DNA from 2 places in the Micromonospora sp. LA-10 genome. Region 2 is predicted to be linked to the other one. Evidence: riboswitches for the same ligand, from Rfam matches in the RefSeq annotation. Region 2 holds a riboswitch; the other holds the start of a gene.

The links. A riboswitch is a leader RNA that binds a small molecule or an ion and turns the genes downstream of it on or off. The one in region 2 is predicted to bind thiamine pyrophosphate.
Region 1: it holds a riboswitch for thiamine pyrophosphate, as region 2 does, so the genes downstream of both, ACSDG8_RS24360 (ECF transporter S component) here and thiE (thiamine phosphate synthase) in region 2, are expected to answer to the same signal.

What each region holds. Positions count from the first base shown of each region.
Region 1 covers NZ_CP195710.1:5,156,589-5,164,372, reverse strand. The annotation lists gene ACSDG8_RS24385 (hypothetical protein) at 1-557, shown strand, start outside; gene ACSDG8_RS24380 (acyl-CoA dehydrogenase family protein) at 1,058-3,031, opposite strand; gene ACSDG8_RS24375 (DUF6328 family protein) at 3,139-3,639, opposite strand; gene ACSDG8_RS24370 (sugar isomerase domain-containing protein) at 3,730-4,479, opposite strand; gene ACSDG8_RS24365 (alpha/beta fold hydrolase) at 4,476-5,312, opposite strand; TPP riboswitch at 5,389-5,495, shown strand; gene ACSDG8_RS24360 (ECF transporter S component) at 5,571-6,161, shown strand; gene ACSDG8_RS24355 (ABC transporter ATP-binding protein) at 6,259-7,692, shown strand; gene ACSDG8_RS24350 (energy-coupling factor transporter transmembrane component T family protein) at 7,689-7,784, shown strand, end outside.
Region 2 covers NZ_CP195710.1:4,442,759-4,450,542, reverse strand. The annotation lists gene ACSDG8_RS21120 (thiazole synthase) at 1-249, opposite strand, end outside; gene thiS (sulfur carrier protein ThiS) at 255-455, opposite strand; gene thiO (glycine oxidase ThiO) at 446-1,576, opposite strand; gene thiE (thiamine phosphate synthase) at 1,570-2,196, opposite strand; TPP riboswitch at 2,191-2,302, opposite strand; gene ACSDG8_RS21100 (aldo/keto reductase) at 2,467-3,429, opposite strand; gene ACSDG8_RS21095 (ABC-F family ATP-binding cassette domain-containing protein) at 3,469-5,148, opposite strand; gene ACSDG8_RS21090 (class I SAM-dependent methyltransferase) at 5,190-5,795, opposite strand; gene ACSDG8_RS21085 (hypothetical protein) at 5,921-7,144, shown strand; gene truA (tRNA pseudouridine(38-40) synthase TruA) at 7,152-7,784, opposite strand, start outside.

The sequences.
Region 1 (7,784 bases), 710 kb from region 2:
CCGACCTGCTCGTGGTCGCCTGGGTGTACGCGGCGATCCGCTTCGCGATGTGGCTGCACGACGTGGTCGAGAAGCTCGCCGTACCCGGGCAGAAGCTGGAGGGGGCCGGCGGTGGACTCGCCGACAACCTGGCCGACGCCGGCGGCAAGGTCGGCCGGGTGCCGATCGTCGGCGACGAGCTGACCGCGCCGTTCACCCGGGCCGCCGACGCCGCCCGCGCGGTCGCCGAGGCCGGCCGCGACCAGCAGGAGCTGGTCGGGCAGCTGGCGCTCGGGCTGACCATCGCGGTGCTGGTGTTCCCGCTCGGCCTGGTGCTGTTCGGCTGGCTGCCGCTGCGGGTGCGCTGGATGCGCCGGGCCGGCGCGGCGAAGGCCCTGGCCGGCGTGCCGGCCGGCCGGGACCTGCTGGCGCTGCGCGCGCTGGCCGGTCAGCCGCTGTCGAAGCTGAACCGGATCGCGCCGGACGTCGCCGAGGCGTGGCGGCGCGGCGACGACGCGACAGTCGACGCGCTCGCCGCGCTGGAGCTGCGCGGGCTGGGGCTGCGCGGCGGCCGCTGACGGACCGGCTCCGGGCTCCGGGCTCCGGGCTCCGGGCTCCGGGCTCCGGGCTCCGGGCTCCGGGCTCCGGGCTCCGGGCTCCGGGCTCCGGGCTCCGGGCTCCGGGCTCCGGGCTCCGGGCTCCGGAAGAAGATGATGCACTTCTCGGCGTTATGACTCTCAGTCATAACTATGACTGAGAGTCATAACGCCGAGAACAGAGTCCTTCCTCTGGCGCCACGTGACACTGCGTAACGGGTCGCTGGGCCGCCTGAGGACCGCCGGTCCGACGGCACGCCGCAGGTCCGGCACCATGGCCACGGGCCCGGGCCACGCCGCGACACCAGCCCGCTCCCCCGGTTCGGGAACGAGACCGGTGGGGCGCGGCCGAAATTCCTGCGCCGCCGGGCAGTCGCCGGACTCCGCGTGGACCGACGGACGACGCCGTCCGCAGGCACAGCACGCCGGAACCCGGCACCGCACCGGCGGACGACGACCGCCGGTGCGGGCGTAGCGGTTGGTCAGCCGGCCGGCGGGATGCGGCGTCGGACGTCCTCGGCGGTGGACGCTCCGGGTTCCCAGCGCGCCACCCAGGGCAGGTCGGCGGGCGGCGTGAGGACGCCGTCCTCCACCGAGGCGTACCGGCCGGCGACGATCCGCTTGGCGGCCGCCACGTCGACCGAATCGGTGTTCGACCACAGGCCGGTGAACAGCTCGTCGACGCGCAGCCGGGCCTGGCGGCAGAACAGGTCGGCCAGTTCGACGTTCTCCGGGTGCGCGTCCCGCTCGGCGTGGGCCCGGACGCAGACCGCGCTCATCGCGAACAGCTCCGCGCCGATGTCCACCACCCGGCCGAGGAACGCCTGCTTGCGCTCCATCTTCCCCTGCCACCGCGACATGGCGTAGAACGTCGACCGGGCCAGCTTGCGGGAGGTCCGCTCGACGTGGCGCAGGTGCCCGGCCAGCGGCCCGAACTCCTGGTACGCCCCGGGCGCCTGCCCCTTGCCGACGGCGAGCGTGGGCAGCCACTTCGCGTAGAAGGCGCCGGCCCGCGCGCCCGCCTTGGCCTTGCGGCCCAGCCCGGCGTCGGGGTCGATGATGTCGCCCGCGACGGACAGGTGCGCGTCGACCGCCTCCCGGGCGATCAGCAGGTGCATGATCTCGGTGGAGCCCTCGAAGATCCGGTTGATCCGCAGGTCGCGCAGCAGTTGCTCGACGGCGGCGGGCCGTTCGCCCCGGGCGGCGAGCGAGTCGGCCGTCTCGTACCCGCGGCCACCGCGGATCTGGATCAGCTCGTCGGCGATCCGCCAGGCCATCTCGCTGGCGTAGAGCTTGACCAGCGCCGCCTCGATCCGGATGTCGTTGCGGTCGTCGTCGGCAAGCATGCAGGACAGGTCGAGCATGGACTCCATGCCGTACGTGGTGGCGGCGATGAAGGACAGCTTCTTCGCCACCGCCTCGTGCTCGGCCACCGGTCGGCCCCACTGGACCCGGTCCGCCGCCCAGTCCCGGGCCACGTTCAGCGCCCACTTCCCGGCGCCGACGCACATCGCCGGCAGCGAGAGCCGGCCGGTGTTCAACGTGGTCAGCGCGATCTTCAGGCCCTTGCCCTCGCCGCCGATCACGTTCTCCTTCGGCACGAAGACGTCGTGGAAGCGGGTGAGGCTGTTCTCCAGGCCGCGCAGCCCGACGAAGGAGTTGCGCCGCTCGACGGTGATGCCGTCGCTGTCGCCCTCCACCACGAACGCGGTGATGCCGCCGCGCCGCCCGTCGCCGGCCGGCACCCGGGCCATCACCACGAGCAGGGTGGCGAGCGTGCCGTTCGTGGCCCACAGCTTCACCCCGTTGAGCCGGTAGCCGGTGCCGTCGGCGGTGGGCTCGGCGGTGGTGGCGAGCCGGGCCGGGTCGGAGCCGACGTCCGGCTCGGTGAGCAGGAACGCGGAGACCTCACCGGCGGCGAGCCGGGGCAGGAAGCGTTCCTTCTGCTCGGGCGTGCCGAACATCTTCAGCGGCTGCGGCACGCCGATCGACTGGTGCGCGGAGAGCAGCGCGCTCACGGCCGGGTTCACCGAGCCGACCAGCATCAGCGCGCGGCAGTAGTGCAGGTTGCTCAGCCCGAGCCCGCCGTACTTCCGGTCGATCTTCATGCCGAACACGCCGAGCCCGGCCAGGCCGTGGAACACCTCGTCGGGGATGCGCGCGTCCCGCTCGATCGCCTCGCCGTCCACCTCGGACCCCAGGTATGCGCGCAGCGCGCCGAGGAACTCGTCGGCGCGGGCCACCTCGCCCGGGTCGGGCCGGGGCCACGGGTCGATCAGGTCGAGGCGGAAACGGCCGAGGAACAACTCCTTGCCGAAGCTGGGCCGGTCCCAGGCCGACTCGCGGGCCGCCTCGGCGACCTGGCGGGCCTCCTTCTCGGTGACCTGGCCCGCCTCCGTGGGCAGCGGCCCCGCGCCGTCGGGGGACTCGGGCCGGCTGTTCTGTGTCGTGGTCACGGCTGCCTCCTCGTCGGTCCGGCTGCGTCGACGCGCTCGACGAAAACGACGCTACCCCCGGGTGTTACCCAGGGGTAGCGCCGTGTGCACGTCCGATTGGCGGACGGTCAGTCGGTGAGCGACTGCGGGGCGTCGTCCTCGTCGTCGATGTCGTCCTCACCCCAGTTGCGCCGGCTGAACGGCAGGATCGCCCAGAAGATCAGGAACCAGAGGCCGGTGAGCGCGCTGAGCAGGAACGCGATCGGCCGATCCAGTACGAAGTCGGTGACCAGCAGGACCGAGCTGACCATCGCGATCAGCATGAAGAACAGGCCGCCGGTGGCCATCCGGTGGGCGAAGCGGACCAGTTCCGGCTTGCGTCCCTGGCGGAACAGCGCCCGGTGGAACGCCACCGGAGAAATGATCATCGCGGCGGACGCGGCGGCGGTCAGCAGCGCCAGAATGTAGATGTCACGCTGGAACTCGGTGGTCCGGTCGAACCCGGCGCTGAACGGCAGCGTCAGCAGGAAGGCGAACAGGATCTGCACGCCGGTCTGCGCGACCCGCAGCTCCTGCAACAGATCGGCGAAGTTGCGCTGCCAGCGCTGCTTCTCGGATTCCTTCGACACTCGCGGACCTCCCCGGGAGACGGCACGGCCGGCGGGAAAACGCCCACCGGCGCACCGCCTGTGCCCGGTTCGGGCGATCGCGAAACCGGCTCAGGAGCCGCGGCGGATACGCCCCGCGTATCGTGCCTCCAGCTCGGCGTTGTGCTCGTCGCCGCCGGTGATGTTCGCGGACAGGTAGACCGGCGGACGCTCCCCCGCCGCGACCAGCCGGGCCACCACCTCGGCGACGATCTGCTGGGCCAGCAGCGCCGCGGTGATCGACGAGACCGCCCCCACCGCGCCGCCGCCCGGCAGCGGCAGCGTCGCGTCGCCGTACGGCGCGCCGTTGTCCAGCACCACGTCCGCGAAGTCGGCGAGCTTGCGGCCGGACGGGTGCCGCGACGTCATCCGCGCCGAGTGCTGCGCCGAGGTGATCGCCACCAGCCCGTGCCCGCGTTCCTTCACGATGGACGCGAACTCGACCATCGCGCCGTTCACGCCCGAGTTCGAGGCCAGCACGAACACGTCCTGCGGGCGGATCGGCGCCAGCTCGTAGAGGCGGTGCGCCACCTCCGGGTCGCGTTCCAGCTTCGGGCCGAGCACGCCGGCCGGGTCGCCGCCGACCAGCACCAGGTCACGCAGCGCGATCCGGTTGGTGGGCACCAGGCCGCCGGCCCGCCCGGCGATCTCCATGGCCAGCGCCTCGGAGTGCCCGGTGCCGAACGCGTGCACCACAGCGTCGGCGCGCAGCGCCGCCGCGATCAGGTCGGCCGCGTCGGCCACGTTGCGCCGCTGCTCGGCGGCCACCCGGCCGATCGTCTCCGTCACCACCGCCAGGTACGCCTCGGCGCTCACCGTCATGCCTCCTCCGTTCCTGCGCACCGGGCGAGGATCGCCTCGGCCAGCGGGCCCGGCGCCTCGTCCGGGATCCAGTGGCTGATGCCAGGCAGCGTCACGAACCGGTATTCGCCGGTGACGTGCGCGGCGCACGCCTGCGCGGCGGTCCGGCCGATCGCCACGTCCTTGTCGCTCCACACGAACGTGGTCGGCACCCCGACCGGGGCGACAGCCTTCATGTCCGCGCCGGTCATCGCGCGGTACCAGTTCAGCGCCGCCGTCAACGCGCCCGGCTCGCGCATCGGCTCGGCGTACCGGGCCATCGTGCCGGCGTCGCCCACACCGCTGAGCATCCGGCGCAACGCGGCGGCGTTCAGCGCCAGCAGCACCCGCTCCGCCGTACCGGGCTTGCGGAACAACGTGATGTAGGCGGACTTGATCTTCTGCCGCGGGTCGGTGGCGAGCGCGTGCCCCATCGCGGCCGGGTGCGGCACCGACACCGCGGTCAGCGTCAGTACCCGCTCCGGATGCGCCGCCGCCAGGCCCCAGGCCACGATCGCGCCCCAGTCGTGGCCGACCAGGTGCGCGCGGGTCACCCCGAGCGCGTCCAGCACGCCGGCCGCGTCGGCCACCAGCTCCGGAATCCGGTACGCCCCGACGTCCGCCGGCCGCGCGCCGGGCGAGTAGCCGCGCTGGTCGAGCGCGTACGTGCGCAGCCCGGCAGCGTGCAGCGCGGGCGTGACCGCGTCCCACTCGCCGGAGTGCTGCGGGAAGCCGTGCAGCAGCAGGACCGGGTCACCGCCCTCGGGGCCGCCGGCGCGTACCTCGAACGTCAGTCCCCGCGCATCCACCAGCATGATCGCCACCATACCGACACTCGCCCTGCTGGGCCGGGGCCCGTGGTCGGTGCTAGCGTCTGCGACGAGACAACTTCACATCCGACAGGGGAGCGCACAGCGCTGAGAGTGCGGGCCGGTGCCCGCAGACCCTCGAACCTGATCTGGGTAATGCCAGCGCAGGGAGTTCGGTCGACCTCCAGCCGCGTCGACGTCCGGTGACCACCGGGCGCGGCGTGCGTCTTCTCCTGGTTCACCTCGACGAACTGGGAGCCAACCGTGAACCACACCGACAGCAACCGCTGGCGTACCGTCGACATCGTCGTCGCCTCGATCATCGCCGTCACCTTCGGCGTCGTGTTCTGGGCCTGGGGCCTGCTCTGGAGCGCCACCGACGCGGCGTTCGCGTTCTTCCCACCGGCGCAGGCCGTGCTCTACGGCGTGTGGCTGATCCCGGCGGTGCTCGCCGGCCTGATCATCCGCAAGCCGGGCGCCGCGCTGTACTGCGAGACGGTGGCCGCGATCATCTCCGCCCTGCTGGGCAGCCAGTGGGCGGGCATCGTGATCCTCCAGGGCCTGATGCAGGGCATCGGCGCCGAGCTGGCGTTCGCGGCGTTCCGGTACCGCTCGTTCAAGCTGCCGGTGGCGGTGCTGGCCGGCGCGATGACGGGCCTCGGCGCGGCGATCTTCGACTTCGTCTACTGGAACGAGGCGTACGACTTCGCCTCCTACCGCCTCCCGTACGCGCTGATCACGATCGTCAGCGCCACGATCGTCGCCGGTCTGGGCGCGCACGTCCTCACCCGCGCGCTGGCGAACACCGGCGTGCTGGACCGCTTCCCCGCCGGCCGCGACCGAGCCCTGGTCTGACGCCCTCCATCGTGTTGATCATGAAGTTGGCGGCCGTTTCGGCACCCGTCATCGCCGTCAACCTCATGATCGACGGAGGAGAGGGGGTGGGTGGGCGGTGAGCGGGGTGGTGCTGCGGGGGTTCGGGTGGCGGCACGGGGGACGGAAACGCTGGGCTCTGCGCGGGGTGGATCTGCGCGTGGAGAGCGGCGAGCGGGTGCTGCTGCTCGGACCCTCCGGGGCCGGTAAGAGCACGCTGCTGGCGGCGCTGGCCGGGCTGCTGCCGGAGGACTCCGGCGAGCAGGAGGGCACCGTCGAGATCGACGGGCTAAACCCGCGCAAGGCCCGCGAGCGCGTCGGCATCCTGTTCCAGGACCCGCAGACCCAGCTCGTCATGGCCCGCTCCGGCGACGACGTCGCGTTCGGGCTGGAGAACCGGGGCGTGCCGGCCGACGAGATCTGGCCCCGCGTCGACGAGGCGCTGCACCGGGTCGGCTTCCCGTACCTCCGGGACCGCCCGACCGCCGCGCTCAGCGGCGGTGAGCAGCAACGGCTGGCGCTGGCCGGCACGATCGCGCTGCGCCCCGGGCTGCTGCTGCTCGACGAGCCCACCGCCAACCTCGACCCGGCCGGCGCCGCGCTGATCCGCCGGTCCGTCGCGAACGCGCTCGACCCGGACACCACGATGATCCTGGTCGAGCACCGGGTCACCGAGGCGCTGCCGCTGGTCGACCGCGTGGTGGTGCTGGAACCCGGCGGCGGGGTGCGCGCCGACGGGCCGCCCGATGCGGTCTTCGCCGCGCACGGCGACGCGCTGGCCGCCGCCGGGGTCTGGGTACCCGGCCACGTCGCGCCACCCCGGCACGCCACCACGGCGCCCGGCGACGTGCTGCTCACCGCGCAGCGGCTCGGCCTGCCACCCCGGCTGGCCTCCACCGACCTCCGGGTACGCGCCGGCGAGGCGCTCGCCGTCCTCGGCCCCAACGGGGCCGGCAAGTCCACGCTGGCGCTGCTCCTGGGCGGCCTGCTGCCACCCGCGACGGGGACCGTCACCGCGTCGGCGGAGCTGGCGGGGCGGGACGCGCGCACTCCCCCGCACCGCTGGCGGGCGCCCGCGCTGGTGCGCCGGATCGGTTCGGTGTTCCAGGACCCGGAGCACCAGTTCGTCACCGCCACGGTCCGCGACGAGCTGGCACTCGGCCCGCGCCGCACCGGTCAGCCCGAGGCAGCGGTGACCGCCACCGTGGACGCGTTGCTGGAACGGCTGCGGCTGGACCGGCTGGCCGGCGCCAACCCGTACACCCTCTCCGGCGGCGAGGCGCGGCGGCTGAGCGTGGCGACGGCGCTGGCCACCGCGCCCCGCCTGCTGATCTGCGACGAGCCCACGTTCGGCCAGGACCGGCGCACCTGGCTGGAGCTGGTCGACCTGCTGGCCGAGCTGCGCGACGCGGGGCACGGCGTGGTCACGGTGACCCACGACGAGGACTTCGTCGCCGCGCTGGCCGACCGGACGTTCGTCCTGGACCGCTCCCCCGCCGGGGCGTCCTCGTGATCAACGTCGAACCGGTCGCCGCGCCCGGCGCCCCGCTGGCCCGGCGCAACCCGGTGGCGAAGCTGGCCGCCGCGATGGTCTTCACGCTGATC
Region 2 (7,784 bases):
CTTCACCGCCTCCACAGCGGTACGGCAGCCGGCCGTGTTCGGCAGCAGCCGTACGCCGCACCGATCCACCAGGTCGAGCAGGCCGCCCGACCCGCCGGGCGTGGTGTCCACCCGGCGCAGCGCCAACGTCACCAGCTCGGTGCCGGAGGCCCGGATCGCCTGCTCCAGCACGTGCAGGTTCGCCGCGCCGCCGGTGCCGAGGATGAGCCGGGAGCCGAACTCGCCCCCGCCGATCTCCAACGTGGACATGCTGCTCACCCGCCCTGGGTGGCGCTGAGCACCTCGACCCGGTCGCCGTCGCGCAGCACGCTCGCCGACCAGCCGCCGCGCGGCACCACCTCGCCGTTCACCGCCACCGCGAGCCCGCGCTCCCGGTCGGTGACGGTGCGGACCACCTCGGCGACTGTGACGCCCTCGGGCAGCGTCCGGCCGGTGCCGTTGACGATCAGTTCCACGTGCGCTCCTTCCCGAAGCGGTCCGGGGTGAAGGGGGCGAGCGCGGGATCCGGCTCGCCGGTGACGATCAGCTCGGTGACCAGGTCGGCGGTGACCGGGGTGAGCACGATGCCGTGCCGGTGGTGCCCGGTCGCGGCGAGCACGCCCGGTCGCCCGGGCAGCGGCCCGATGATCGGCGCGTTGTCCGGCGTACCGGGGCGCAACCCGGCGACGGCCTCGGCCAGCTCGTACTCGACGAGTTCCGGCACCAGCTCCGCCGCGGCGCGCAGCAGTGTCAGCACGCCACCGGCGGTCACCTCGGTGTCCGCGCGCTCCTCGACTGTCGCCCCGAGGACGACCTCACCGCTGTCCCGGGGCACCAGGTAGACCGACTCGCTGTCCGCGTACCCCCGGATCACGTGCCGGAAGCCCGGCGGACCGCCACCCGGCGCGCGCAGCCGCAGCACCTGGCCCTTCACCGGGCGGACCGGCAGGCCGGTCAGCGCCGCCGCGCCGCAGCCGGCCGCGACCACTGTGACCCGGGCGTCCACCTCGGACAACGCGCCGACGCGGGCCGGGCGCAGCTCCACACCGGCCCGTTCCGCGGCAGTGCGCAGCGCGGCGACCAGCCGGCGCGGGTCGACCTGGTGGTCGCCGGGGGCCACCGCGCCGCCGCGCACACGCGGCGCCAGCGCCGGTTCGCGGTCGCGCAGCTCCGACGGCCGCAGCGGCGTGATCGGCAGTCCGAGACCCTGTTGGTACGACCACAGCCGCCCCGCCTCGGCCAGGTCGTCGGCGGTGAGCCCGACGACGAGCGTGCCCTCGGTGCGGTACCCGATGTCGACGCCGCTCGCCTCGGCCAGCTCGGCCGCGAAACCGGGCCAGCGTGCGGCGGAATCGACCAGGAACGCGGTCAGCTCGCGCTCACCGAAGTACGCCTCGGCGACCGGCGACAGCATCCCGGCGGCCACCGACGAGGCGCCCGACCCGGGCCGGTCGTCGTGCACCACCACGCGCAGTCCGCGCTGCGCGCACCGCCACGCGATCGCCCACCCAATCGGCCCGCCCCCCACCACCGCCACGTCGGTAAGGAAGGGCCCCCTGTTAACGCCTCCGGTAGAGGAAGGGCCCCCTCTTAACACGTCAGCGCCCGCATCAGCTCGGCGGTCGCGTGCGCGGGATCGGCGGCCAGGCTGAGCGCGCCGACCACCGCCACCCCGTACGCCCCGGCGGCCCGCAGCGCCGGCACGCTCGCGGCGGTCACCCCGCCGATCGCGATCACCGGCACGGTCACCGCCTCCGCGACCGCGCGTATCCCCTCGGGGCCGATCGGTTCCGGCAGGCCGGACTTGGTGGTGGTGACGTGGCACGGGCCCACACCCAGGTAGCTCGCGCCCTCGTCCACGGCCGCGCGGGCACCCACCGGTTCCCGGGCGGTCGCGCCGAGCACGGCGTCCGGGCCGAGCACCCGGCGCGCGGCGGCCACCGGCAGGTCGTCCGCGCCGACGTGGCCACCGGCGGCGTCCACCGCGAGCGCCACGTGCAGCCGGTCGTTCACCAGGCACCGCGCCCCGTACGGCCGGCAGGCGTCGACCACCAGCCGGGCCAGCTCGTACGCCTCCCGGTCGGTCGCGTCGTCCTCGACGCGCACCTGCACGACGAGTTCGGCGCCGGCCACCGGCAGGGCGGCACGCAGCACCGCGAGCGGGTCACGCCCCGGCCGGGTGTCGGTGATGAGATGCAGTCGTCCCAGGGACAGCACGGCAACGCTCCTCCCTGCGCCGGCATTACCCGGATCAGGTTCAACGGTCGGGGGCTCCCAGCCCCCCTCTCAGCCCGGTCCGCACCGGGCTCCCGTGGGTCACTTGCGGCCTACCGTACGACGCCTCCCGCCCGTACGGAAGCCCCCCGTAACGTTCGTCCCACCGCAACGCGCGCCGATCTTGCAGTTCCAGCCCCGACAGATGCCACGAACCAGACATCCGAGGGGCCCCGACTGCAAGATCGGCGCGCGCGAAGAGGGGGTGGGGGGTTAGAGGATGGCGTCCAGGGCGTCCAGGTCCTCTTCTGTGGGCTGCCATGTTCCGGCCTGGGCGTTCGCCTTCACCTGGTCGGGGGTGGTGGCGCCGGCGATCACCGACGTCACGGCGGGACGCGCCGCCAAGCCGCCGATGGCCACCTGGAGCATGCTGATTCCGCGCTCGGCCGCGTACGCCTCGATCGCCTCGATGACGTCCCAGCGCGCTGCGGCCAGCCGCTCGGCGTACCGGCCGCCACCGGCCAGGCGGCTGCCCGACGGGGGCGCCTCGCCCCGCTTGTACTTGCCGGTGAGCAGCCCGTTGGCGAGCGGGAAGAACGGCAGCATGCCGAGGCCGAAGCGCTCGCACGCCGGGATCACCTCGTCCTCCGCTCCGCGCTCCACCAGCGAATAGTGGTTCTGCGCGGAGATGAACCGGGTACGCCCCTGCGACGACGCGGTCCAGTCGGCGTCGGCGATCTGCCAGCCGGCGAAGTTGGAGTTGCCGAGGTAGCGGACCTTGCCGGCGGTCACCAGGTCGTCGAGCGCGGCGAGCGTCTCGTCGATCGGGGTGCCCGGGTCGGGCTCGTGCATCTGGTAGAGGTCGATGTGGTCGGTGCCGAGCCGGCGCAGCGACGCCTCGACGGCGCGGGCGATGTAGCGGCGGGCGCCCCGGGCGTCGTGGTCCGGCCCGTTCGCGCCGTGCATGTCCATGCCGAACTTGGTGGCCACCACCACGTCGTCGCGGCGGCCCTTGAGCGCCTGGCCGAGCAGTTCCTCGGAAGCGCCCTGCGGCTCACCGTAGATGTCGGCGGTGTCGAAGAAGTTGATCCCGGCGTCGAGGGCGGCGTCCACGACCGCCCGGGTGCCGTCGAGGTCGAGTTTGCGGCCGAAGTTGTTGCAGCCGATGCCGACCACGGAGACCACGAGCCCGGAGTCGCCCAGCCGGCGATAGGTCATCTCACTCACGAGATCCACCCTATGCCCGCTCCCCGGGGCGCACCCTCGGGTAGCAGCTCAGCCCACATCCCAGACCGGTTCCGGCGTCTCCACCACGTCGCCGTCACCCCGGAAAAGCACGAACCGGTCGAAGGTACGGGTGAACCACCGGTCGTGGGTGACGGCGACCACCGTTCCCTCGAACGCGGTCAGCCCGGCTTCCAGCGCCTCGGCCGAGGCCAGGTCGAGGTTGTCGGTGGGCTCGTCGAGCAGCAGCAGCGTCGCCCCGGACAGCTCCAGCAGCAGCACCAGGAAGCGGGCCTGCTGGCCGCCGGAGAGCGTGCCGAACCGCTGGTCGCCCTGACCGGCCAGCTCGTACCGGGACAGCGCCGCCATGGCGGCGTGCCGGTCCATGCCGGCCCGGTGCTCGTCGCCGCGCCACAGCACCTCGACCAGCGTCTTCGCCATCAGCTCGGGGCGGTCGTGGGTCTGCGAGAAGTGCCCGGGACGCACGCGCGCGCCGAGCCGGACCACGCCGCCGTGCGCGACCGGCGCGAGCGCGGCGGCGCCGTCGACGGGGGTGTTGCCCGGCTCCGGGTCGGTGCCGCCCCGGGCCAGCAGGCGCAGGAAGTGGGACTTGCCGGTGCCGTTCGCGCCGAGCACCGCGACCCGGTCGCCGTACCAGAGTTCCAGGTCGAAGGGGTACGTCAGGCCGTCCAGCTCCAGCTGCTCGGCGATGACCGCGCGCTTGCCGGTCCGCCCGCCGGTCAGGCGCATCCGGATGTCCTGGTCCTTCGGGGGTACGGGCGGCGGCCCGGCCTCCTCGAACTTGCGCAACCGGGTCTGCGCGGCCTGGTAGCGCGACGCCATCCCGTCGTTGTACGCGGCCTTCTGCTTGTACATCAGCATCAGCTCGCGCAGCTTCTGGTGCTCCTCGTCCCAGCGTTTGCGCAGCTCGTCGAGGCGGGCGTGGCGGGCCACCCGCGCGTCGTGCCAGCTCGCGAAGCCGCCCGGGTGCACCCAGGCGCTGCCGCCTTCCACCGCGACGACCCGGTCGGCGGTCTGGGCCAGCAGTTCCCGGTCGTGCGAGACGTAGAGCACCGACTTGGCCGACTCGCGCAGCCGCGCCTCCAGCCAGCGTTTGCCGGGTACGTCGAGGAAGTTGTCCGGCTCGTCGAGCAGCAGCACCTCGTCCGGGCCGCGTAGCAGCAGTTCCAGCGCGAAGCGCTTCTGCTGGCCGCCGGAGAGCGTGCGTACCGGCCGGTCGCGGACGCTGTCCCAGGGCAGGTCCAACACGATCGTGGCGACGGTGTCGAAGAGCACCTCGGCGTCGTACCCGCCGGTCTCGCCCCAGGCGCCGAGCGCTTCGGCGTACGCGAGCTGGGCCTTGGCGGCGGTGGAGCTGTACTTGCCGCGGACCTCGGCCGCCCGCATGGCCGCCTCGGTCTCGGCGAGCCGCCGCCCGGCGTCGCGCAGCGCCGGCGGGGCGAGGGAGAGCGCCAGGTCGGCGAGCGTGGACTCGTCCCCGATCATGCCGATGAACTGCCGCATCACGGCGAGTCCGCCGGAGCGGGCGACAGCGCCGGTCTTCACCGGCAGGTCACCGGCGACCATCCGCAGCAGCGTGGTCTTGCCGGCGCCGTTCGGGCCGACGAGCGCCACCTTGGCGCCTTCGCCGACGCGGAACGACACGTCGGCGAACAGCTCCCGTCCGTCCGGGAGGATGTGCCCGACCCCTGCCACGTCCACGTATCCCACGCGGGCATCCTGCCCGAGCGGGGCCGGTGGACGACACCGGATTACCGGGTGACCCGCAGCACCCGGTAGCCCTTCTGGCTGGCGTGCCGCTCGACCGACCAGCCCTGCTCGACGAGCCAGCGGTGCAGCGAGTCGCCGCCGAGGTGCCGGGCGACGACGAGCCAGGCCACGCCGTCCGGGGTGAGCCGCGGCAGCCAGCGCAGCAGCAGGGCGTGCAGCTCGGGCTTGCCGATGTGGATCGGCGGGTTGGACCAGATCTGGGTGAAGGTGACGTCGTCGGGCAGTTCGTCGGGCGCGACGGCGTGGACGCGGTCGGCGGCGTCGACCCGGGCCGCGTTGGCGGCGGTGAGGGCGCGGGCCCGCTCGTTGACGTCCACCGCCCAGACCGTGGCCTTCGGCGCGTTCGTGGCGAGGACGCAGGTGATCGGGCCGAAGCCGCAGCCGATGTCGAGCAGCGCGCCGGTGACGTCGGCGTGCGGCAGTTCGGCCTTGCGCAGCAGCACGGCGGTGCCGGGGTCGAGCCGGCCGGCGGAGAAGACGCCTCCGGCGGAGCCGAGCGTGTAGTCCCGTCCGCCGACTGTGAACTCGACCTCGCGCGGACGGGCCGGGGCCGTTGGCTCAGCGGTGAAGTAGTGGTCGCCGGTCACGTCGGCATTGTCGCACCGGGCCGGAACGGTTCCGGCGACGGTGTCGTGGGCGGAGTGGGACGCCACTTCGCCAGAATTTCCCGATATTACCCCTGAAAGGGACAATCAGTCCTACTCTATGCCACATGGTGTACCGGTACGAGTCCGATGAGGACGCCTTCCTGGAGTACCCGAAGCCCGGGTCGGCCCCGACCGGGCCCGCAGCCACGACGCCCCCGCCCGCGGGTCCGTCGCGCTCCCGCTTCCCCACGCCGTCGCTGCCGCCACCGGCCCGTCCCGCCGCGCAGCCGGCGCTGCCGCCGGCCGGAGCGCCCGAGCAGCAGGCGCTGCCACCGGCCGGACCCGACGGGCAGCAGGTGGCCGACGACGCCCGCGCCCCGGCCCCGGCGCCCCCGGCCCCGACACCGGGACGGCCCGCGCCACCCCCGGCGCCTTCCCCGGTGCCGCAGCCCGCACCGCCCGCGCCCGCACCCGTGCCGGCGGCCGCGACCCGGCAGACCGTGCCGATCCCCGCCAGCCCGACCACCCGCGCCGGCGACGTCTCTGAGCTGCCCCGGACCCGGCGCGCCGACCGCCGTACCGGCGGCAGCCGGTTCTGGCAGGCGCTCGTCGGTGGCGCCGCGGTGCTGCTCCTGCTCTCACTCACCGGGCTCGCCGTCGCCGCGCTGCTCGACGAACGCACCGCCACGCCTCCGGCCGCTCAGCCGACCCCGCAGGCGAGCGAGTCGAGCGCCCCGTCCGGCGGGACCGACCTGGACTCCCGGGACACCGACCAGGCGACGCTCACCGCCAAGGAGGTCTTCCCGGCCAAGGACCTGGTGGTCACCGACGGAAAGCCGGCCTACCGGGTGCTCAAGACCCAGGCCAGCACGAAGTGCCAGGTCGCGGCCACCGGCGAGATCGCCGACCTGCTGGTCCGGCTCGGCTGCAACCAGGTCGTGCGGGGGACGCTCCGCTCCCCCGACGGCGACCACCTGGTCACCGCCGGCCTGTTCAACCTCACCGACGTGGCCACCGCCCAGCGGGTACGCGACCGCATCCGGCCGCTGCTCGACCAGCGGCAGGGACGGTTCCGTGGCATGGCGGCGGGCGACGACACCGAGGCGGTGGAACGGGCCGCGGCCCGGGTCGCCTGGCAGGTACGCGGCCACTACGTCGCCTTCTGCCTGGTCACCCGCGCCGACGGGGAACGCATTGGCAGCGACGACGCCACCGCCCGCGAGATCATGTACGACCTGATCGAGCTGCACCTCAACCGGGGCGTGCTCGACCGTCGCGCGGCGAGTGGAACGGCCGGACAGCCCGACGCCGACTCGGCCGAGGACAGCGGTCAGCGGGGCTCCGACTGACCTCCGGTCAGCCCTCGGCCACCGGCACCCGCAACCGGCGGGTCGCCTCGGCGCGGCGGGCGTACCCGGCCGGGTCGGCCGGGTAGCCCACCTCGACCAGCGCCAGGCCGTGCGCGGGCGCCACTGTCACCTCGCTGGACCGCTCCCGGCGGGTCAGCAGACCGGCCGGCCACTGGACCGGCCGCCGCCCGTCCCCGGCGACAAGCATCGCCCCGACCAGGCTGCGCACCATGTTCTGGCAGAACGCGTCGGCCTGGACGGTGGCGACCAGGATCCCGTCCGGGTCGCGCCGCCAGTCCAGCCGGGTCACCTCGCGCAGCGTGGTGGCGTTCTCCTTGCGCCGGCAGTACGCGGCGAAGTCGTGCTCGCCCACCAGACCGGCGGCGGAGGCGTTCAGCGCCGCCAGGTCCAGCGGCTTGGGCCAGGCGAGGGTGTCCCGGCGGCGCAGCGGCTCGGCGCCCCACGGGGCGTCGGTGACCCGGTACTCGTAGCGCCGGAACGTGGCCGAGAACCGGGCATCGAAGTCGCCCGGCACCTCGGTCATGGCGCGTACCCGCACGTCCGGCGGCAGGAGCCGGGCCAGCCGGCGCAGCAGGCGCCCCTCGTGCTCCCGCCACACCGGGTCCGGCAGGTCGAGGTG